DNA from 2 places in the Priestia sp. FW507-14D1A genome. Region 2 is predicted to be linked to the other one. Evidence: riboswitches for the same ligand, from Rfam matches in the RefSeq annotation. Region 2 holds a riboswitch; the other holds the start of a gene.
What was found. Region 2 has a riboswitch for ZMP and ZTP ahead of aimA (glutamate/serine transporter AimA). Riboswitches for the same ligand answer to the same signal wherever they lie in the genome.
Positions count from the first base shown of each region.

Region 1 (12,295 bases), on a different contig from region 2:
CATCTCCTGCATATGTTTCTAAAGCATTCAGCATAACTTTTCTTCTTGTTCGCAATTCGGTTCGTACCGTTTCCATATGCTGTTGATATAAGCCATTTTTAAACCATTCTGCTGCCACTCTTTGAGACAATGAGCTAGATCCATAATCCGTTTGCATTTTAATATCCGCCAAACGCTCAATGACTGGTTCTGGGCCGACTATCCATCCGATACGTAATCCCGGGCTTAATGTTTTAGAAAGACTGCTAACATATAACACGTGTCCATTTCTATCTAAAGCCTTTAATGGCAACGGAGGCTGTTTATTTAGCCATAATTCGCGGTATAAATCATCTTCAATAATAGGAAGCTGATGTTCCTCACATTCTTTCAGCAAATCGTAACGCCTTTTTTGTGACATTAATGTTCCCGTTGGGTTATGAAAACATGGATTTGTATATAAAATAGCTTGCCCTTCTTGAGGGTCGGCGCGTTTTATAGCTGTTACTTTTATTCCTTCCTCATCCATAGAAAGACCTTTGAGTTTCATTCCCGCTGATTGAAATACATGTAAGGAGTATAGATAAGAAGGTTTTTCTAGCAAAACCGAAGAGCTCTTTTGCAGCAGTCCAATTGAAATAAGCTGAAGAGCTTGAAGAGCGCCGGAAACAATTAAAATAGAATCTGGAGAAGATTCAATCCCCATTGTTTTCATATACGCACTTAACTCTTTTCGTAAAGGAAAATACCCCTTTGGTTCTTCGTATCCCAGAACCTCCATGTTTTTTGCTACTTTTTCCATAGCGTATTTCATTTTATCTTTAGGGAATATGTCAGGTGAAAGCTCTCCTTTGCTTAATTGAATAAGGTTTGAGTTAAATTCAGATTCATTGATATCTTGTACCATTGCTTGACTCGGACGATGCATACCTGACTTCACATGAACATTCCAATCGGGCGGAGTCGTAGCCAAGAGTGTCCATGTATTATTTATAACGATTGTTCCCTTTCCCATCTTACCTTCAATTAAACCGTCCGCTGTTAATTCCTCTAATGCCGTGATGACCGTACTTCGGTTAACATCTAACATAGCAGCAAGCTTTCGCTGACTAGGAATTTTACTTCCAATCGGCCATTCTCCACGCGCAATTTTCTCTTTCATAAAATCAATGATGTGTTTGTATTTTGGATAACTTGAACTGTTTCCTTGATTCATACATTTACTCCTGTTTTTAAAGTGGTTGGGTTAATTGCTTTTAAACTGGTTGAAGACATTTTATCAAATGTTTATTAACATGGGAACCACAATAGATACTGGTTGGATTCAAAATGAAAAATGGAGATGAATAGGCATGAAATTAACGTTTAGTCTGGTGTTCTTACATATACTGATGATTAGCTTATGGGCTTCAGCATTTCCAGTTATTCAAATAGGGCTGGAATCGTTTTCTCCTCAGCACCTTGCTTTTGTTCGGTTAAGTATTGCTTCTTTAGTACTGTTAGTTATTGCAATAGGTACACGCATGCGCTTGCCTCATATAAAAGATATTCCACTTCTTTTAGCACTCGGTTTTTTAGGTTTTACCGTATATCACACGGCATTAAACATTGGAGAAAAAACGGTGAGTGCGGGTATTGCGAGTTTACTGGTCTCGACTACTCCTATTTTTTCTTCGCTTTTAGCTATTTTTCTTTTTCAGGAGGAGTTCGGAAAAAGAAAATGGATTGGATCTGCAGTAAGCTTTGCAGGTATTGCACTTTTAACCTTCAGCAAAGAGAACTTTGTACACTCAATTAATGGAATCTTACTGATTCTGCTAGCTGCCCTTGCAGAAAGCATCTATATAGTATGTCAAAAAAATTTATTAAAAAAGTATGGTTTTCTTTCTTTTGTGACGTACAGTATTTGGGGGGCTACAATTTCTATGCTTGTTTTTTTACCTGGGTTAGAAACAGAACTTGCACATATCTCTGTCAGATCAGCGATAAGCGTGATATATTTAGGATTATTTCCAACCGTTATTCCCTATATGGTACTCGCTTATCTGACATCGCGTATAGGTTCTGCTGAGGCTGCCCTTTCTCTTTACTTAACTCCTGCGCTGTCCTTTTTCTTAGCGTGGCTGCTTTTAAAAGATATCCCGAGTGCAACTTCCATTGTGGGAAGCATCATTACGTTATGCGGCGTGTTGCTTACACATAGTAAAAGAAAAGTAGTGGTAAAAGAGACAAAGTTCACAATGCAAAGATAATGTGTATGCTTTAAGGAATTGTCTTAGAGGCTATGTTTTTTATTTATATATTTTATTTAGAACATACTTTAACTTCTTCTTTTTGCAGTTTAATTAACAATTAATAAAAAAGCGCCTTTCTTTAAATCTTAAACTAAGATTTAAAGAAAGGCGCTTTTTTATGTAGTTTCTAATTCCGCTTTTATTTTCCCAGCCACTGCGTGAGTCAGCTGCTGAAGATCGTAAATCTCTTCTCCTGAAAGTACTACATGTCCATTTAAAACATGGTTATGTTTATATGCTCGATACGTCACTTCGATACTTTTTATCGCACGCTCTACTTCATCATTCACCATAATACTTTCATAGTGATAGGATAGTGTTTCAATTCGAATCTGCGTATTTTTCATATTCATTCACCCTCCATGAGCCGTTGACTAAAAATATGACTGTTAGAGGTGAACTATACATAGAAACTTTTTTGTTATCACCTACTTTGTTATTTAGAACATATTTTAATTACTTAATTCATCTCTGCTATTCTTTTTTTTACAAAATACCAAAATAAACCCCCGCTCTTCGGAACGGGAGTTTATTGCTTGTAGTACCAGCCTTTTTTATCTAAAAACTGTTTAAGTTTTACAAAATCCAGCCCAGCTGCGGTAAGTTCAGCGGACGGATTACCTATTGCATGTACGTGTAATTCACTGTCGATTCCTTCATTTTTTAAGAAAGCACGAAACTCTGTTTCCATGTCTTTACTTAATCCGCCTGTTTTAATTGTAATTGGGATAGGTTCTACGTCTTTCATTTGCACAAATCCGCCTGGAACAGCCCATGCTGCATTCGTATAGCCATATACACTAAATACCGTTCCTTTTTTTATAGTTCTAAAATTCTCTGTTATATTCGCATATTTGTAGACTCCAATATCCTTCTTCGCTTTTACTTGAAAAGAATATTTATCTCCGAGTGAAGTAACCTTTGGTAATGATTCTTCGACAGAATTGCTTACACCCTTAAGCAATTCCATTATTTTAGCTAATGTTTTCTCATCAGCTTTTCCAGTTGACGTTAATCCATACTTTTCTTGAAGAGCTTTAACAGCTGCAACAGTTTCGCTGCCATATTGACCATCGGTTCCTTGCTGGGAAAGTTCAAATCCTAATTTAATTAAGTTTTGCTGCAGTTCTTTTACAGCTAGTCCGCTATCACCTTGCTGCAATTGTGCTGACGGCTTATTATTTTCCACCACCGTCACGCCCGTATTAATACTATTAAAGAAATCCAGGTCCATTTCATTGATATCAACATTGCCTTTAATCCCGTTTACTTTTCCTTGATCTGTATATTGAAACATAGACCATCTATCCCAAATCGCCGTATCACCTGGGTTAGCAAATCCCTTAGAACGGTTACTTCCACTGTAACGAGCTATCCATAGCGGATATCTTGCCACAGCGCTTGTAAAATTGGATTTAATAAAACTATACCCCGTGTAAAGAATAGGCGTAATGCTTGTTTTCCTTTCAATATACTCCATCCATCTAACTGCAAAGGCTGTGACCTGCGCTTTTGTTTTCCCTTTATTTTCTTCCAAATCTAAGCAATGAGGCAAATCAACCTTCATGCTGCCTAATTTATTTAAAAAGAAATTAACTTCTGCAATGGGATCATTATCAGCATGAGCAAAGTGATAAAAGCCTACACGTAGACCTGCATTTTTTGCACCTATATAATTATCATATGATTTTTTATCTAAGAAGGTTGTACCTTCTGTTAATTTAATATACGCGCCTTTTACACCATCCGACGCCACTTTTGCCCAATCAATTGTTCCGTTGTGATGAGAAACATCAATGACCTTAATATTTTGATTATTACGGTTTTGCATTGCTATCACTCCTTCATACAAACTATGAATAAAAAAGGAAATGGCAACTGATACAGGCCTATTAAATAGATATTAGGCTTTATAAAAAAACTACAATATGAAGGGATTTTGGTAGCCTTCCCTTATTATAAGAAATGAATTTGTGCAATTTTATAAAGTGAGGAAAGCTATATTCGTTTATACTAATAATATGAAGATATACTGAATAAAAAGTGGAGGAATATGATGTCTTTAATAAAAGAAGCACGTAGATATGCAGAACACGCTCATAGCGGCCAAATGCGCAAGTTGTCCGATACACCTTATATTGTTCACCCTATTAACGTAGGTAATATTTTAGAAAAAGCGGGTTTTAGTGAAGAAGTAATTGCAGCAGCTTATCTGCATGATGCTGTAGAAGATACAAGTGTAACCCTCGAAGAAATTGTACAAAGATTTGGTTTAGAGGTAGCGGGGATTGTTGAAGCTCATACAGAAAACAAATCAAAAAGCTGGGAAGAGCGTAAACAGCATACAATTCAAATTGTGAAAACTGGTTCTCTTGAAGTGAAATCTTTAATTGTAGCAGATAAATTAGACAATTTACGGTCTTTCAAAGAAAGCTACGATCAGCAAGGAGATACGATTTGGAATAGCTTTAAAAGAGGATTCGAAAAGCAGAAATGGTACTACGAATCCATCAGCAAATATGCTGCACAAGGATTGGAACCAAACCAAATTCCAAGTTTTTTTTATACGTACAAACAAGAAGTAAATGATTTTTTTAGAAGTTAATATTCACATGAAGAAATTAGAAAACACTGAAAATAACTATTGCGAACGCGCGGTATACGTATTAAAATATAGTAGAGTCAACACGCAATAAAGACTCTACATAATCGGGACTGTAGTTCAGTGGGAGAATACTTGTCTGGCAGACAAGGGGTCGTGGGTTCGAATCCCATCAGTTCCATAAAACCAGTCGTATCAAGAGTTTAAAACACTTTAACACTCTGCAGGGTGGAATGGTTGCAATACTATTTCATCTGACCTCTTCATGATTTCCATGAAGAGGTTTTTTATTTTCTTTTTACGATTGATCCTCATGGTTTTTATGATTATTTTTTTCACTGCTCCTGCTTACAATTTCTCTAAGTTCGCCCTCGTCGCCTTTTGCATTGATGATTTCAAAAAGCTGATTCAGCCCTTCACTTGTTTCATCATTTGGTTCTTTGCCCATTCTATCCCCTCCTTTTGCTTCTAGGATGCCCATTTTTTTCACATTGTTTCACGAAAAAAGCAATTCATCAATATTAATTCGCCGTAAAAGTATACCTTTACGACCCTTGTACAATTACTGGTTATACAGATATACTCAATCAATTCTTTCAATTTTGCAGCGTTTTATAGGGCTTCTAATACTCATCTATAATGAAATGATCATCACAAACTTCGTTAAAATCGTTCTCTTCGTGGAGATCTACTTCTTTATCTTTAGATATCTCGGTTTCTATTGTAAATAGTTTAAAAAGCTTGTTTAACATTGTTCCACCTCATATCTTTTATTAATACATTCAGTATGATTAATTTATATGAAGCCAGTATGAATTGAAACTTAAGATAATGTGAATGTAGACATTAACGTGAGATGTTAAGTATGCTTATACCCTGGACAGAAAAGTTATTTCATTCTACAAAGAAGTGATTAGTATATCAGCTGTATGTGGCATTCGTTCTATAACAGTCGTTTTTGTTATTCGTTTTGCCATTGTACTAGGTAGCTTAGTTTTATGTATTATCGCTTTAATCCTTTGGTTATCAACATCCTTAAATACCATTCAAATGGCTTGTGTAGTTGGAATTATCCTTTTGCTTGCTTTGTTTTTCTTTAGTTATATCCACAATTGAACGAAAAAACGCAAGCTATAAAAAAAGAACTTTGTATGTTGCTACAAAGTTCTTTTCATAGACACTTACTGTTTGTTAAGAACTGTATGAAATATGAAATAGCTCATACACTGCTTATACAATCGTTAAGACCTATTTAGTTAACAGTCCTTCTTACGTTTTTTCTCGAACCATCCATATGCAATTTCAGCTTCAATTTCTTTGTTTCCCGGAGAAACTAAGAAAATAACGTATGAACCGTTGTTTGGAAAGATAAATTTGCCGTCTTCATCACTTACCAATGTACTTTTCGGCGGAACAACACGGTTAAATACGTTTACCCCTTTAGTAGGAAAGCCTTTTACCATTTCTGCAAATTTAATTTTCCCTTTTGGTTTTGAACGTATTGTAGCATTTGCTGGACTCACATTATCTGAAGTTGTTCCTTTTCCAGGCGGGATAGAGTTAAACCAAATTTCAGCAGTAAAAGGTTCGTTGGAATAGTTAGTGATAGTAAAAGCATTCACAAATAAATCTACTCCGGATCCGGAAGGGTTAACTAACCCGCCCCAAGCATTTCTATTTCCACCAAAACGAATAGGCTCAGTTTGTCCAACAAAATAGTCTCCTTTTAAAGATTGATATAAAGGATTAGGTATATTAACAGCTTTAATATAAGGTTTACTCGACTCGTAATTTGACATACCATCATCTCCTTTCTGTACTATATTTTTGGACACATGCATATATAAATATATTTACTCTTTATATAAACGCAAAAAGATAGACCCGGTACTGAGCCTATCTTTTCCTATCGCTTTTACAAAATAAAATTTCCTCTTGGCCTTTACCTTACTAATGTCCTCGTTAACTGCTGGTGTATAAACGGATTGTTTTTTACTTTGTATTCCGATGCTTTTTTAATACTTCTACTATCACTTCTTAAATAACCACCTATTCTTTTGTAGTCATAAAATGAAGAATTCTTACTTTTTTTTCACAATATTCAACAATTTCATAACAGGCTGTGAGAATATCATGTCTAGACAGTTCTATTTCATCCAATGCAAACTTTGAAAGCTGCTTCTGCAGAACCTCCAGCTTTTTGCTGTCTTCTTCATCGATCCATAGCCCTTCCGTAATACACACATCTGCTAGTTTGTTAATAGATTGAGCCGTCCAGTTTAATCCGGCTGAAGAAATAGTTTTTGTAAGTAAATCGTTTTTTATAGCTAGAATAACTTGACACACATGGGTATAGGCATCAACTTTCTTTTGGATAAATGCTTTGCGAAGCTCTTGCTTGTATTGCTCTTTCGACATCACTATGGCTACGACAGACGTAATGAATGTTCCTGACAGCGCGATGAGCGACCCTATCAAAATTCCGATCAGTTCTCCTGACAAAACGTTCACCTCTTTAAAGGTATTTCTATATGCTATGGGAATGAAGGAAATGATATGAAGATAAACACTATGTAAAAACAGCCCTAACTTTTCTAAGTTAGGGCTGCAACACTAGAATATGATGGTAACCAAATTAGATAATACGACTTGTAATAATTCCTTCAATTTGACCAATTTTTTCTTCTAGCTCAGGCACAATCTCGTCACTTACTTGATTGTCAATATCGATCATTGTATACGCATATTCACCGCGGCTTCTGTTCACCATATCTGCGATGTTTAAATTGTAGTTTGAGAAAACTTGCGTAAGTTGTCCTACCATATTCGGCACGTTGTGATGGAAAGCAGCTACGCGTTTTTTCCCAGTGTAAGGAAGAGATGCATTCGGGAAGTTTACTGAGTTTTTAACGTTTCCTGTTTCTAAGAAATTTTTCACTTGACGTGCTGCCATTACCGCACAGTTTTCTTCTGATTCTTGAGTTGATGCCCCTAGATGAGGAATTGGCACAACATTTTTCATGTTCAAGACATTTTGATTTGGGAAATCTGTAATGTATCGTCCAACTTTTCCACTTTCAAGAGCAGCTTTCATATCTTCTTCGTTTACAAGCTCACCGCGTGAGAAGTTCAAAATATGAACATCCGGTTTCATGATGCTAAACGTTTCTTTATTGAAAACACCTTTTGTATCGTCGGTTAATGGAACGTGAACCGTAATATAGTCAGATGCTGCAAATAGTTCTTCTAGAGACATTGCACGCTGTACGTTGCGAGACAAATTCCAAGCTGTATTAACAGAAATGAATGGATCAAAACCAATTACGTCCATATCTAAATCAAGCGCATCGTTTGCTACAAGAGCACCAATTGCACCTAAACCAATAACGCCTAACGTTTTACCTTTGATTTCTTTTCCAACAAACTGTTTTTTACCTGCTTCAACTAATTTAGGAATTTGATCACCTTGGCCATCTAATCCTTTTGTCCATTCAACTCCAGCAAATAAGTTACGAGAAGAAGCCATAATTGTAGTTAAAACCATTTCTTTTACTGCGTTTGCATTAGCTCCTGGCGTATTAAATACAACGATACCTTGCTCCGTGCAAGCGTCCACCGGTATATTATTAACCCCTGCTCCAGCTCGTGCAATAGCTTTTAAATTTTGGTCAAATGCCATGCTGTGCATGTTAAAGCTACGCACGACAATCGCATCTGGATTTTCGCTGTCGTTGTCAATTTGATAACCTTCTTGATTAAAAACATTTAGACCTTTTTGCGCAATGTTGTTTAATGTTTTGATTGTTTGTACTTTTTCTAATGTTAATGTGCTCATTTTGTACTCTCCTCTGATTATCATCGTAGTTTTACATGTTTTTACCTTTGGATAAAGGAACTTCATTTTTAATTTTTTTAAAAGTCTGGTTTTTTAGCCTACATGTGTGATAACTTCTATATCCTCTCCCCCTAAACAGAAAGAGGTAAGAGATATGTATTAATCCCTTACCTCTGCCCAGGCGAACGGCTACGTCACTATATGCTTCCTCACGGTTATCCGCGTTTCGCCAGTCACATATAGTCTTTGAAATTAAGTATATTCTAGCAAACTCTTTCAGAACGTTCAACCTTTTTTTAAAAGTTTGCTTTTTTCAGTCTAATTTTTACTCTCTTTAGCGAATCTCCTAATATATTGACAAATATCCTAATACATGTTAAATAAGAAGAGTGATTAGCACTCTATTCACCCAAGTGCTAATTATTTTATAAGCCCCATTTGGAAAGGAGAATTTCTTATGTCAAAAAAAGAATTCAAAGCCGAATCAAAGCGATTATTAGAGATGATGATTAATTCTATCTATTCTCAAAAAGAAGTATTTTTGAGAGAACTTCTATCAAATTCAAGCGATGCAATCGATAAAATTTATTACAAAGCCTTAACAGACGACTCCTTGCGTTTTAACAAAGAAAGCTATTACATAAAAGTAAAACCAGATAAAACTAACCGTACCTTAACCATTACGGATACTGGAATTGGCATGACGCAAGAAGAGCTTGAAAGCAGCTTGGGCACAATTGCGCGAAGCGGTTCCCTTGCGTTTAAAAACGAAAATGAAACAAAGGACGGGCACACGATTATCGGCCAATTCGGCGTTGGGTTTTACGCAGCGTTCATGGTGGCAGATGTCGTGACGGTGATTAGTAAAGCGTTAGGCAGCGATGAAGCCCATAAATGGGAATCTACCGGTGCTGATGGTTATACAATCGAGCCTTGCAAAAAAGAAACGGTTGGGACTCAAATTATTTTAAAAATTAAAGAAAATACAGAAGATGAAACATATGATGAGTATCTAGAAGAGTATCGTTTAAAAGAGATCATTAAAAAGTATTCAGACTTTATCCGCTACCCGATTAAAATGGACATAACGGAAAAACGTCCTAAAGAAGGTTCTGATAACGAGCTAGAAGATTATACAGAAGAGCAAGTTATCAACAGTATGGTACCTATCTGGAAGAAAAATAAAAATGAATTGACTTCAGAAGACTATGAGCAGTTTTATTCAGAAAAGCGCTACGGATTTGATAAACCGCTCACTCACCTTCATATTAATGTGGATGGAACGATTCGCTACAATGCCATTTTATTTATCCCAGAAAATAGTCCGTTTGACTACTACTCAAAAGAATTTGAAAAAGGGCTTGAACTGTATTCAAACGGCGTCTTAATTATGAATAAATGTGCAGATCTTCTTCCAGATTACTTTAGCTTTGTAAAAGGTATGGTAGATTCTGAAGATTTATCTCTTAATATTTCACGTGAAATTTTGCAGCAAGACCGCCAGCTTCAGCTGATTGCCAAAAACATCGGAAAGAAAATCAAAAATGAATTAAAAAGCTTGCTTAAAAACGAACGTGAAAAGTACGAGAAGTTTTATGAATCATTTGGCCGCCAGTTGAAGTACGGCGTTTACAGTGACTTTGGCAGCAACAAAGACGTATTAAAAGACCTGCTTTTATTCTATTCTTCTACAGAGAAAAAGCTCGTAACACTAGATGAGTATGTATCGCGCATGCCTGAAGATCAAAAGTATATCTATTATGCATCAGGTGAATCGTATGACCGAATTGAAAAGCTTCCTCAAGCAGAATTGGTTGCAGATAAAGGGTACGAAATTCTGTATTTTACAGAAGATATCGATGAATTTGCAATTAAAATGTTAATGACGTACGAAGAAAAAGAATTTAAATCTGTTTCAAGCAGTGACTTAGGGATTGAAGCAGAAGAAGAAGAGCTCAATGAATCTGAGGAAAGAGAAAATAAAGAGCTATTTGACTATATGAAAAAAGCTTTGGCGGGAAAAGTAGGAGATGTGCGCGCGTCTAAACGTTTAAAAACACATCCCGTTTGCTTATCAGCTGATGGTGAAGTAACGATTGAAATGGAGAAAATTTTAAGTGCTATGCCTGATAATCAGCATGTAAAAGCAGAAAAAGTGTTAGAAATTAACGTACATCATGATGTATTCGCTTCTTTAAAAGATGCATTTGAAAATGATAAAGGGAAATTAGACCTTTATACAAATTTATTATATAACCAAGCTCTTCTAATTGAAGGTTTATCTATTAGTGATCCCGTTGAATTCACAAATGATATTTGTAAAATCATGATATAAAAATCAGGCGCAGAATGATTCTGCGCCTGATTATATGTATGGCATAATAAAAGTACTTATATAGTAAGAAGCGATAAAAATGGGTACGGGCAGTTCTTCTGTTACTCTTATTGAGTGTTTGCCTTCTTTAAAATGAAAAAGGTCTGATTTAAACTCTGCGACTTTTTCTCTTTTTTGATTAAAAATACACGCTTCCTCTACAGCTTCATGACTGCTTAACATGTAGACGTTATTTCCCCATCTAATTTCTTGTGCTCCTTCGTTGTTAATTATTCCTTTACCTAATAGATCTCCCACTGTTTTTCCATTTTCTTTTATCACCCACCGGTGTTTTTTTACGTGATCAATAAACACCGTTCTTCCTTCCCATTGAACTTGTAAATGTACCTTTAAGCCGCAGGAAAAGATAGGAAACCAAGAAATAGAATCTAACACTGGAAGTCCATCACGAGTTAAAAAATCAATACTTTTCGTCCACATATTTTTATGCATTCTCTTAAGCTGTCCGACGTTTTCTCCATTTTCATTTGTAACTGCTATGGTCTTCCCCGCTGATTTAAAATAGGGAAGATAAAAAATATATTCTTGCATATAAGCCTCCAAAGGTTCTGCACTTCATATTAACAGCGTGTACATAGTTATGTTTCTATCTTTCATATATTTTGTTTGTTTCTTTTGATTTCTTTCTTTGTTTAAATTGGCTTTGATTTTCTTTTAAATGCTTTAGTAAAGCAACAATCAAGAAACTAACAATCACAAGAAGAAGCCAAGAGCTAATTTTACTTATATGAACCATTGTCCACTGCTGCTGTTGATCTGGATACTGCCATGCTCCGAAAAATGTTGCGATATTTTCAGCGATCCAAATGAAAAAGCCAATCAGTACAAAAGACAATACTAAAGGCATGCGATATGTACGTTTGTTAACCGTAAAATATACAAAAGTTCGATAGAAAATAAGTAAAGTAAAAAGTTTTAAAAACCAGCGGAAGTCGTAAATAAAATGATGCGTGAAAAAGTTAAGGTAAATAGCCGCACTTAGTATACTGACAACCCATGTAGAAGGCCAGTTCGTAAGCTTTAATTCAAGCCTTCTCCACACTTGGCACATGTAGCTGGCTACACTAGCATACATAAATCCGCTGTACAGCGGAACTCCCCAGACTTTAGTGAAAGCTTTTTCCGGATAGCTCCATGAGCCCATATGAACTTTGTAGAGTTCTAACGCTAGTCCAATTAAATGAAATACT
Region 1 is NZ_JBYSWQ010000003.1:53,988-66,282, reverse strand. Features, by position in the region: gene pdxR (MocR-like pyridoxine biosynthesis transcription factor PdxR) at 1-1,195, opposite strand, end outside; gene AC3WJG_RS13865 (DMT family transporter) at 1,332-2,231, shown strand; gene AC3WJG_RS13860 (hypothetical protein) at 2,390-2,620, opposite strand; gene AC3WJG_RS13855 (GH25 family lysozyme) at 2,803-4,104, opposite strand; gene AC3WJG_RS13850 (HD domain-containing protein) at 4,330-4,878, shown strand; tRNA gene AC3WJG_RS13845 (tRNA-Ala) at 4,985-5,056, shown strand; gene AC3WJG_RS13840 (hypothetical protein) at 5,174-5,323, opposite strand; gene AC3WJG_RS13835 (DUF6143 family protein) at 6,132-6,674, opposite strand; gene AC3WJG_RS13830 (hypothetical protein) at 6,925-7,386, opposite strand; gene AC3WJG_RS13825 (phosphoglycerate dehydrogenase) at 7,511-8,710, opposite strand; ZMP/ZTP riboswitch at 8,879-8,957, opposite strand; gene htpG (molecular chaperone HtpG) at 9,168-11,045, shown strand; gene AC3WJG_RS13815 (tubby C-terminal domain-like protein) at 11,076-11,636, opposite strand; gene AC3WJG_RS13810 (DUF817 domain-containing protein) at 11,692-12,295, opposite strand, start outside.
Region 1: another riboswitch for ZMP and ZTP. It lies ahead of AC3WJG_RS13825 (phosphoglycerate dehydrogenase); the one in region 2 lies ahead of aimA (glutamate/serine transporter AimA).

Region 2 (12,295 bases):
TTCTAGGTATTCACTATGCTTGCGGTGCTGCGGCTGATGCTTATGCAGCAGCGCGCTTAGCAGGTCATCCGGTTATTACGCTAATTGTCGGAAAAGCAATTTCAGGAGCATTTTTGGCTCATGGATACCAATCAAATCGAATTGTGTCTTTAAAAGACGAAGGAGTAAATGTTCACGCCATGTCCAAACAGTCGGCAGCGCGTATTACTAAAAGAAGTATAAAAGAACTTGAAGAAGCTTCAAAGAAAGTCCCGTCCATGGCTTATGATATTGAATCATTTGCCTCACTTGGCGCTTTATATGAGCTGGTTAGCGGTATTCAAGCAGAGCAGCCCACAGAGCGCGACGTTCAAACGATTCAAGATATTTTGACTGGAGCAGTAGAAGATGTACGCCGTGAAGGTGTGTACGATTTAAGCACCCGGCTATACAGTGAGCAAGCAAGGAAGGAAGGGCGAAAAGCTTCTTTATTAGTAAGAGATGAGTTGGAAAAACAATGGAATATATAGCTCATGATTTACTTCAGTTAAAAGAGGAAGTAAAGCTTATCAGTTATACACCTATCCCCGATTGGGTGGAGCATTCTTTAGCGAAGGCTCCGCTTGTCGTTGTAAGGCGGGCTGTTCACCGAGATAGCCTGATACCTGTTGGAGTAAGGGGAGAAAGAAGGAATCAGCGTTTTGGAGCATTTGTATCTGAGCAGGCCGTTAAACAAAGAATTAGGCCGGAAGATCTCGTTTCTATTTTTCAAAACGGCCACTTTAGAAACATGCCAGCCATAGGTGCTTTAAAAGAAGTCGCAATTATTTTAAAAGATTTTGCGTGGGGACCAACCGGCAGTGTGGGATTCGAATTTGCAAGTGGTGCCGAAGTTGTTACAACAACTAGTGATTTGGATATACTTATTCGGCTTTCTTCTTATTTGTCGGTGGAACAAGCGCAACTGATAGTTAATCAGTTAAAAGAGTGTCCAGTTTCTGTAGATGTACAGGTAGAAACAGAAAAAGGAGCATTTTCTCTGATGGAATATGCAAGAGGAGAAAAGAAGCTGCTTCTGCGTACTGTATATGGACCTACCTTAGTAAAACTGAATCAATTAGTATAAAAGACGGAAGAGGTATTTGCACCTTTTCCGTCTTTTCTATCAATACCAGCTTTTTTCCTTGCTTAACAAGCGTTTTGCTTCAAAAAAGAATATTTGAATGAACTTTTTAGTGTTAATGCGAATCGGCAAAATTTTAGAATCTCCCTGCAATTCTTTCATTTTTTTACGAACGGCTGTAAAGTCAAAAAACTTAGAAGCATAATTTTCAAACTTTGGATTTGAAAAATCTGTTAATCCAATAGAAGCAAAGTGATTTAGTGAGTGAGTAACTGCTCGTCTTATACGCTGTTCACAAGCTTTGGTTTCACGGTTAATTTCAATAGAAGACGCGTGAGCTCCTAATTTTTTCTCCGCAACATTTACAAAAATATTTTTTAGAGAAGGAAAATGTTTTTCCACACTTTCTCTTTGGTCATAAGTGTACAGAAACTGTAAAATATCCAGTAAATCTTTTGCACCATTTTCTCCTACAATACCTAACTCGGCTAATAAGAATTTTCCTACATCGTATAGATGGGCTTGTTTCGTTATCGGCTGGCTTGAAGGGGGAGCGTGATGAGCTGTCGCTAAACTATTCAATGAGGTCTTAATATCGTCGATTGATTTCTCAAGGGAGATTCGTTCCATTACTTTTCGAATAACCGTTAAAATTTCAATTCGATTAATTGGTTTTGTAATATAGTATTCAATTCCTAATGAGTAAGCCTCTCCTATCAATTCTTTGGACTCTACCTGTGAAATCATAATCATTTTTCCGTTAAATGAATCTTTTAAATGACGGATTGTTTCGATTCCGTCCCGTCCTGGCATAAGTAAATCGATAAATAAAATATCAATTTGTTTTAAATTTAACGTAGAGGCATCTAAAAAGCTTCCGTCGACGACTTCTTCTACAACTTCTCCTAAATCCTCATCTTCAATCAGCTGACTGAGCGTTGAACGAATAGCTGAATCGTCATCTGTAATACAAAATCGCATAAACTCATCCTTTCTGAATTAGATTACGAAGGGGGATTTGAATGATAAAGGTCATTCCGCTGTCTTCTTGTGTAGCTTTAATCGTACCTTCAAGTTCTTGAACAATATCTTTTACATAAGAAAGACCAATGCCAGTAGAGGGGTTTCCAAATTGATCGTACTTTGAGGTGAAACCAGGTTCAAAAATAGCTTTTTCGTACTTTAAAGGTACTCCAGGACCGTTGTCTTGTACATGAAATTCTACATGTTCAGCTTGACTATGTACCGATAAAACAATCCTTCCCTCATCTTTAATCGCCTCCACTGCGTTTGCTACCAAGTTATTAATGATCGATAAAATGGTATAAACGTGGTAGCTGAAATGTTCCCCGTTTACAGAAGAAAAAAAGGTGATTTGTTTGTGAAGAGAATCGGCATATTTTTTGTTGATGCGTACGATCAGCTCGATTAATTCCTCTGCTTTCATATAATTTTGGAAACTTTCATTTGAAATTGTTTTAGATAAGCCCGCAAAAATACGCTGGTTGTCTTTTTTTACTTCGTGAATATCTCCGGCAATCCGAAGCGCTTTTTTACTGAGCGTTTGGTTTAGCACAGAATGATCTTTTTCCTGCTGATTTAATACACGGTATAAATCGTACGAAGCTTTTGTAATGGCTTCTGTATTATGAAGGGTCTTTTTTAAATGAACGGTTTCTTCATAAAGGCTTGTAATAAGCATTAGCATGTGCTCATTTTGTTTGCGAATTTGACGTTCCCGTGACTGTGATTCATAAATCGTCATCATATTAAAAAAGCTGAGTACAATGAAGCTGTGAGCAAAAGCAATAACGGCCATGTCAGATAATGAATCGACATGGATTGTTGTGTGCAAAACTATATACTGCGCAGTTAGTTCCACTACATCAGCAGCAATTTCAATGATGAGTCCAATCACTCCAATTACAATAGCACTATAGTTCATGCGGCTTACTTTAAAAATAAAAAATAAAAGTGCATACGTAAAGTAGAAGAAAAACGTAGGGTAATGCGTATGTGCAGAAGCCGCAAATTGAAAATGATCGAGCATGATATAATCGAGCATGATGCGAAAGAGAACGACGCTTAAAGCGGTTAACAAGCCCCCGGCTAAAACGGTTTTCCGTTTTAAAAGCAACAGGAAAAAGAAAAATGTAGGAGCTCCAAATGTAATTCGAAATGTTTCATTTAACGGATAAAATTTTAACTCTCCCGCCAGCGGGACAGTAATGAGCATGAGCAATAAAATGTACGGATCTTTTCGAATGAAAGATTTAAAATTCAGACAATTTCACCTCCTGAAGTGATTCGTGAATTAGTATACATTGTGACAGCGTCCAGCACAATGGAGAAGAGTGCCAAAGATAAAAATATAATTCCAAAAAGTTTTGTAGGTTTTTGTATGCTCTCGTAGGTTGCATTGTACATTAAAAACGAAAATGAAATCTCGCTTTATGAAAGCGCTTTAAAATAAAAAGTTAATTAAGTGATGAGGTGATTTTAATGAAAAGAGAAATTGAACAGGAAATGTCTTACTTACAGCTCACTGCAAAAGACCGGTTACATGAGTGGGTGCAACAAATAAAAGAATTTTCGTCAGAAGGAAAGACGGCTGATTACATTCCAGCGCTGAAAGATATGGACTCGTCTCAATTAGGTATTTGTTTGATTGGTGCTGACGGAACAGTTATCCAATCTGGAGATTATGAATCGGTATTTACTCTTCAAAGTATTTCCAAAGTCATTAGCTTTATAGCAGCTTGCTTATGCTGCGGCATTCCTTATGTGCTAGAGAGAGTGGATGTAGAGCCGACTGGAGATGCATTTAATTCTATTATAAGACTGGAAATGCATAAACCAGGAAAGCCGTTCAATCCTATGATTAACGCTGGTGCTTTAACGGTTTCATCTCTTTTATCTGGGGAGACGGCAAAAGAAAAATTAAGCTATTTGTTTGATGTGATAACGATGCTTACCGGGAAAACACCACTCATTAATGAAACGGTCTTTGAATCAGAATGGCAAACGTCTCATCGAAATCGTGCGCTTGCTTACTATTTAAAAGAAACGAACTACTTGCAAGGAGAAGTAGAAGAAGTTCTAGAGGTTTACTTAAAGCAGTGCTCAATTGAAGTAACGACTGAAGATATTGCACTGATTGGATTAATTCTGTCATTAGACGGATACCATCCAGTGTTTCATAAACAAGTAATTCCAAAAGAAGTAGCTAAATTAACAAAAGCGCTCATGCTTACATGCGGTATGTATAATGCTTCAGGAAAGTTTGCGGCATTTGTTGGTATGCCAGCTAAAAGCGGTGTATCGGGAGGAATCATGTCATTGGTGCCACCTAATACGAAAAAGCAGTCTCCATTTCCAGACGGATGCGGTATCGGAATATACAGTCCAGCTATTGATGAATACGGGAATAGCGTAAAAGGCGTTACGCTGCTAAAAAAAATCGCAAAAGAATGGGATTTGAGTATTTTTTAGTCTATTTACGTACTCTTCATTCGCTTCAATAATATAAACACCAAGAGAAAAAACTTTCATGTTTTGCATTTGTTCTACCAAATTTTTAATGAGGTGATAGGCATGCAACAAGCAATCGAAAGTGTGATTAGCGTCATCAATGATTTTTTTTGGTCGAATTTATTAATTATTTTACTTGTCTCAATTGGTATTTATTTTACGATTCGCTCTCGTTTTTTGCAGTTTCGCATGTTGAAAGAAATGGTACTTGTTTTGAAAGAAGGACGAGCGGCTAAAGGTGGAGGAGTCTCCCCGTTTCAAGCTTTTTGCATAAGCATGGCAGCTCGAGTAGGAACGGGAAATATTACAGGGATAGCGATTGCTATTGCACTTGGTGGCCCGGGTGCTGTATTTTGGATGTGGATTATTGCCATTATCGGTTCAGTATCAAGTTTTGTAGAAAGTACACTCGCTCAAATTTATAAAGTAAAAGGATCAAACGGGTTTCGAGGAGGACCCGCTTATTATATGGAAAAAGGGTTAAATAAAAGGTGGATGGGCGGGCTATTTGCTGTACTCATTACACTATCATTTGGCCTGGTGTTTAACGCTGTGCAGTCTAATACGATTACGCTGGCATTTGAGAACTCTTTTGGAACGAGCCGCTTGTTGGTTGGGATTATTATGACAGTTATATTTGCGGTAATTATTTTTGGCGGAATCAAACGCATCGCCAAGATATCGGAATACATCGTGGTCGTATTAGCCGTTTTATACATTGGAATGGCTCTGTTCATTATCTTTAAAAATATTGATCAAATGCCTGCGGTTCTATCTCTAATTGTGAAAAATGCATTTGGATTTGAACAAGCGCTTGGGGGATCAATTGGTGCAACGTTAATCAATGGAGTAAAGCGCGGACTGTTTTCCAATGAAGCAGGAATGGGAAGTGCTCCCAACGCGGCGGCAACTGCAGTGACGAGTCATCCAGTTAAACAAGGTCTTATCCAAGCATTTGGTGTCTTGACGGATACACTCGTGATTTGTACAAGCACAGCATTTATCGTTCTCTTATCCCCCGCCTATAAGCAGGGACTAAGCGGCATTGAACTAACGCAGGCTTCTCTTAGTACCCATATCGGCTCTTGGGCATCAGGGTTTTTAGCTATCATGGTATTTCTATTTGCTTTTAGTACGTTAATTGGCAATTATTATTATGGAGAAACGAATATTGAGTTTTTAAATTCAAATAAGATGTGGCTTTGGTCTTATCGTGTAGGTGTTTTAGCGATGGTTATTTTTGGATCGATTGCTCAGCTTCAGCTTGTATGGAACTTGGCAGACTTATTTATGGGGATGATGGTAGTCGTGAACTTGATTGCTATTTTTCTATTATCGAAAGTGGCATTTTCCGCCTTGCATGACTATACTCAGCAGAAAAAGGAAGGGAAAAATCCAGTCTTTTATAGAGATGCGTTAGAAAACAATCAAAATATCGAATGCTGGGAAAGAGAATCTACTCCACCCCCTTCTGAAAAAGAGAATATTATCTAAAAAAAGTTCAGCCAATTGGCTGAACTTTTTTATGCGTTTTTCTTTAATTCAGTTTGCGGAGTGCCTTTAGAAAACAATGTTTCTTTCACACCGTTAGTTGCTGCTTTTGTTTTGGCCGAAAAGATTGGATTTAAAATAACAACTACGAGTAAGTTAGATAATAATCCCCAGAACCCTTCATAAAGACCAAATGAATTTCCTGTGGCATGGACGGTAAACGTTACAACCAGCCCTACTACTAATCCAGCAATCGTACTTTCTTTCGATTGATTTCTCCAGAACAGGCTGATAACGATAGCCGGGAAGATTTGTACCATACCAGATACCCCTAGTAACTGTAGGGAAACAAGTGCTTGAGGGAATAATAAACCGAATAAAAGTGCCAGTCCAATAACAACGAAAACCATAGAACGAGTAACCATTGTTAATGTTTTACCCTGTACATTTGGATTAATTAAATCTCTGAATATATTATTTGCAAATAAGTTAGACGCTCCGATAGCCATGATAGAACATGGAATTAATGAAGCAAGAGCAATCGTTGCATAAGCTAACCCTTGGCCAATGCCGCCATATGAATACTGAATTAAGGTTAATAATGCTAATCTAGGATCCGTTGTATCTTGAGGTAATACTTGATAAGCAATAAATCCTAAGAAGATGACTAGAATTAAAACAATATTGTAAAGCGGTAAGAAAATAGCATTTTTACGAAGCGAATCTGCACTTTTAGCAGTGAAAACACCTGTAGCAGCGTGGGCCCACATGAATAAAGCTAAAGCAGATACGAGTGATGCTGTAATAAACCATGGAATGCCTTTAGGTCCTTGTGTTGGGATCGTTAATAGCTGAGGTGCATCCTTTGCAACATTGTCGATCATGTTGCCCCAGCTTCCAAAATGCATAATTGGCAGAGAAACAACCATAAATAACATAATGGCCCATACTAAAATATCTTTAATAATTGCCGTATATGTGGGACCTTTAATTCCGCTGAAAAAGGTATAAAGAGCCACAAGAAAGAATGAAAGAATAACGACTGCTTTTACGTTAATGTAGCCAGTTCCTGCAACGCGAAGAGTATCTTGAATACCGCTAAGCTGAAGATCAATATATGGAATGAGCATCAATACACCTACTATAGCAATTAAAGAGGAGAGAAATTTACTGCTAAAACGTTCTCTGGCATAATCAGCAAGCGTAGTAAGTTTGTGCTTTTTAGCAACAGTCCAAAGCTTTGGAAGAAAAAAGTATGAAATTAAAAAGGCTAAAACAGAGTAAGGGATGGCAAAAAATGCGATGCTTCCTCCCTGATAAGCTGTACTTGTAAGTCCTAGGAATGTATAAGCAGTATATAAATCTGCTCCTACTAAAAGCCAGACGAGCAGGCTTCCAAAACGTCTTCCACCTACAGCCCACTCTTCAACTGAGCTTCTAGATGATTTGTCACGTCCCGCTATAAAGCCAATTGCGATAACAACAAGAACAATTGCTGATGTGATTAAAAGTGCTGTTAAATTTCCTTGCATTATTCAATGTCCCCCCAAGATTTTTGTAAACGATAAATAATAAATGTACATACAGGCGTTAAGAAGACCCATAAAAATAACCATAAATGCAAAAGAGGTAATCCAAAAATAATTGGATGAATGTTATTTACAAAAGGTAAAACAGCGAATTGAGCAATAAATGGAATGATAAATAAAATAAAAATTATGAATTTTCTATTCAATTTTACTCCTCCTACTAAAAATTTATCTAACAATGTTCACTATGATAGCAAGTCTGACATGGTAAAGCAATAAGTTTTTTGAAAATTTCGTTATAATCTATGAAAATTTTTTTAGAAAAACAAAAAAGAGCTTGTGATGAGAGTATATTTGAAATGATTATGAAAGAAAAAAAGGGGAATAATCTAAGCGAAGTTGCTCTTGAAGCAAAAAGAGAACGGAAAAGAAGAAATTTAGTTTTGACCGGGAAGTTTTTGTTATTTCGCTGAGATAAAGTATATTGCTATTGCATCATAAGAAAAGAATTTGTATGTTCAAATAGAGATTCATGGAAAGAATAAAACAGAGCAAATAAAAAAACTAGACAATAAGTGCTTGTCTAGTTCCACCACTCTGTCAATGGTCCTTTGTCGCCATAAACAGGATCTGTTGTAGGAATAGGTACTTGTGCAATTTCATCAAATACGTGAGGGCGGTCAGTTTGTTTTCCTGTTCGTAAATTGTAATCCATGCCCTCTGGATAAGCTCCAACCACTTTAAAATCAGCAGTTGACTGCAGACGCATATGCCCTGTTCCTGCAGGAAGTACGAGAACATCGCCAGCATGCACCACGATATTTTCCCCCATATGTCCACCTAGTTTTAAACGTGCAGATCCGCTAATTACACCTAGTGCTTCATGGGAATTGCTGTGGTAATGGTGAAAATCATGTATGCCACCTACCCAGCTGTTTTTCCAGTTGTGAGAATTAAAAATGCTCTCCACTTTCTCTTTCTTACTGATAAATACGTGTTCATACAATAAAACTGGAAGACGAGGGTGATTTGGAATGGTTCCGTCGTCATCAAAATAAAGAACTTTTACATTTGCATAATTCATAAGCATCCCTCTAACAATCTTTTTTCGTAATTTTCCCTGTTTTTTGCTTGCGTAAACAGAGAAGTTTGCTCGAAGTACTTCATTTGTTGCGAAGTGCATGATATGTAGGTTTTAACGTTTTCCTAAAAGAAGTCTCCCACTTCAAGCGTAGCTAAGTGGTGGACAGTTCACTTTAGTATCTTTTCTTCATATTGTATATAAGTAAAGGGTCTAGTGCAAGAATTCTATGGATATATAGCTGTTAATTCTTATTATGTAAATGAATACTATATATTAGTATAATCTTTAGAAGGTAATCTACTCGTGGAGTAAAAGAATCAAACAACAAGAAAAGTTAGGGTTTTAGTTATTTTTGTAATTAAAAAGAGGTTTCTAGAAGTTTTATTCGGAATTTTACGAATAATTTATTATTTTTATAAAAGTAATGTAAACATTTTTGTGTATTGAGTAATAGAAATGAATGTTATATACTGATAAAAAATATATTCCTATATGTGACTGGCGCAACATGGATGACCATGGGGGAGCATATAGCGTATAAGCCGCGCGCCTGGGCAAACACTTGAGAAATTTTCGCAAGTGTTTTTTTTATTTTCCTAGGGAAGAGGAGTAGATTTGGATGAGCAATATGCAAAGGAAGATGGGAACATTTGCTTTAACCATGACAGGCATAGGTTCGATTATCGGTTCAGGGTGGCTGTTTGGAGCATGGAAAGCAGCTCAAATTGCGGGACCCGCGGCTATTTTTTCATGGGTTATTGGAATGGTGGTTATTTTGACCATTGCTCTATCATATGCTGAACTGGGCGCGATGTTTCCACAAGCAGGGGGGATGGTTAAATATCCTCAGTATTCACACGGATCATTTATTGGTTTTTTGGCTGCTTGGGCTAACTGGATTTCAATCGCTTCAACGATAACAGTGGAGGCTATTGCATCTGTGCAATATATGAGTACTTGGCCGTGGAAATGGGCTCGCTGGACTCATGAATTAGTAGATAATGGAATTTTAACGTCCAAGGGGTTGGCAGTTGCGTCTTTGTTATTATTCGTTTACTTTTTTGTGAACTATTGGACGGTAAATCTCTTTGCTAAAGCAAACTCATTTATTACGATTGTTAAATTAATTATTCCTGGTTTAACGGCAGGGGCTTTATTTTTTGCTGGTTTTCATAGCGGAAACTTTTCAAGTGAGCATGGGGTTGCCCCTTATGGATGGGCCAGTGTTTTAACGGCAGTGGCAACATCAGGTATTGTGTTTGCATTTAATGGGTTTCAAAGTCCTGTAAATATGGCAGGAGAAGCAAAATCACCTAATAAATCGATTCCGGTAGCTGTAATTGGTTCAATTTTTATTGCAGGAATTGTATACATTATATTGCAAATTGTTTTTATCGGAGCAGTAAGTCCGTCATCAATTGCTGATGGATGGAATCATTTGAATTTTAATTCTCCTTTTGCTGATTTAGCGATTGCGCTTGGAATTAATTGGCTAACAATTGTGTTATACGCAGACGCATTTGTTTCTCCTTCCGGCACAGGTGCTACATATACGGCAACTACTTCTAGAATGTTATACGGGATGCAGCAAAATGGATATTTGCCAAAGATCTTTGGTACGCTTCATCCACTTTACAATGTCCCGCGCCCAGCTATGTGGCTAAATTTAGCAGCTTGCTTTTTGTTTCTCTTTTTATTTAGAGGATGGGGTGTCTTAGCAGAAGTGATCTCAGTAGCGACGCTTATCTCTTATATTATGGGTCCTGTAGCGCTTATAACATTAAGAAAAACGGCTTCACACTTTTACCGTCCATTTTATTTAAAAGGGGCATCAGTTATTGCGCCATGCGGCTTCGTTTTTGCTTCCTTGACGCTTTACTGGGCAAGGTGGCCACTTACAGGTGAAGTGATCTTTATTATGGCAATTGGCCTGCCTGTTTATTTTTATTACCAAGCGAAAAATAAATGGGTGGGCTTTAAAAAAGAATTTTTAACCGGGGCTTGGATGCTTATCTATTTAGCGTGCATGATTTTTATTTCCTACATAGGAAGCGAAAAATTCGGAGGCAAAAATATTTTGCCTTTCGGATGGGATATGCTAGTGATTGCTTGCGTATCATTAGCTTTTTATTACTGGGGAATTAAGAGTGGCAAATCTAACCGATATATGAAAGAAGCTGAACAAATCAATCAAGAAAATTTTAAATCTAAATAAAAAAACACGAGCCAGTGCTCGTGTTTTTTTATTTAGATGAGTGGAGAGTTTAGACTTAGTTTTTATCAAAATATTGTAAAAAATATAGATTTTAAGGTTTAAGTATTTATACAGAGGGAACCTTTATTTGGGATAAAGTTCTAAAAAAACAAAATAAAGGGGATTAGGCAGCTGTGAAAAAAATGAATGTTTTGGCTTTAGCTTTTGTACTTATGCTAGTATTAGCGGCTTGCAACAGTTCTAAGGAAACGGGAGGGTCTACTTCGGCTAAAAATAAGGCGATTGAAGCATCTATTGACAGCGCTTCTTACATTTTAGTAGATAGTGATGAAGGAGCTACAAGTGAAGAAAAAGGGCTGTTGAAAGTTGATTTAAAAGTGAAAAATGTCTCCAAAAACAGTATATCTTTATCGGATTATGACGGTGTTTATTTATACGAAGGAGATGAACAGCTGTCTCCAAAAACGGGAGTGAACAGTCGTGAGCTCGGACTAGAAAGCAGTGCATCTGACAAAATTGGTGCTGGAAAGCAAAAAAATTTAACGTTTGTCTTTGAAGTCAAAAAAGATAAAAAGTATAAAATTGGGCTTCAGCCAAAATCATCTGATTATGATAAAGAAATTGACGAAGTGACATTAACACTGGATACAAAGAAATACGCGAAAAGCTATAATAAGCTGCAAGACCCAGAAAAAGCTCTGCAAGCTTATACAGAAGTCCTTTACTTAAATAAAGAAAACGTAGACTATGATAAATATGTAACAGCAGATAAAACAGCTGTTATAGAAGAACAGAAAAAAGCGTTTAACGAAGAATTAAAAGGTGCGTTTTCTAATAGTTTAACCGACAAAGCAAAAAAAGACTTTTTTAACATGTATAAAGATGTTTTAAAAGAAAAAGCAAGCGTGAAAACAAATGTGATTGCGAATGCAAATAATAAAGCAGTAGTAGAGGTGGAGTACACGACTCTTAATTTATCAGACTTGTATTCATACGTATCGCAGCTTAAACGAGCCTACACAGAGGAAACGAAAGATTACGATACAGAACACTCTGAAGAGTTTGCCGCTTCTCACTTCAAAGATATTGTAAATGAATTGGAAACAAAAGAAGGAAGTCGCCCCCTACGAATTTTTATGGTGAAAGAAGATGGGAAATGGACTGTGAAACCAAGTGACCTATACAGTGATTCTTTAGGTAAAACGTTTGGATCAAGCTATATTCGATAGACAAAAAAGAGAAGAATTTTTCTTCTCTTTTTTGTTTTCTGTAAATAAATCAACGAGTTTTTTGTAAAGCTAAATTTATCAAAATATGCTAGTATAGGTTCATTCATTCTTTTA
Region 2 is NZ_JBYSWQ010000002.1:826,982-839,276, reverse strand. Features, by position in the region: gene mdcD (biotin-independent malonate decarboxylase subunit beta) at 1-509, shown strand, start outside; gene AC3WJG_RS12590 (malonate decarboxylase holo-ACP synthase) at 497-1,105, shown strand; gene AC3WJG_RS12585 (response regulator) at 1,145-2,083, opposite strand; gene AC3WJG_RS12580 (ATP-binding protein) at 2,088-3,338, opposite strand; gene AC3WJG_RS12575 (glutaminase) at 3,605-4,594, shown strand; gene AC3WJG_RS12570 (alanine/glycine:cation symporter family protein) at 4,697-6,127, shown strand; gene AC3WJG_RS12565 (sodium:solute symporter family protein) at 6,157-7,656, opposite strand; gene AC3WJG_RS12560 (DUF3311 domain-containing protein) at 7,656-7,859, opposite strand; gene AC3WJG_RS12555 (cupin domain-containing protein) at 8,237-8,836, opposite strand; ZMP/ZTP riboswitch at 9,222-9,300, shown strand; gene aimA (glutamate/serine transporter AimA) at 9,357-10,952, shown strand; gene AC3WJG_RS12545 (DUF5105 domain-containing protein) at 11,135-12,181, shown strand.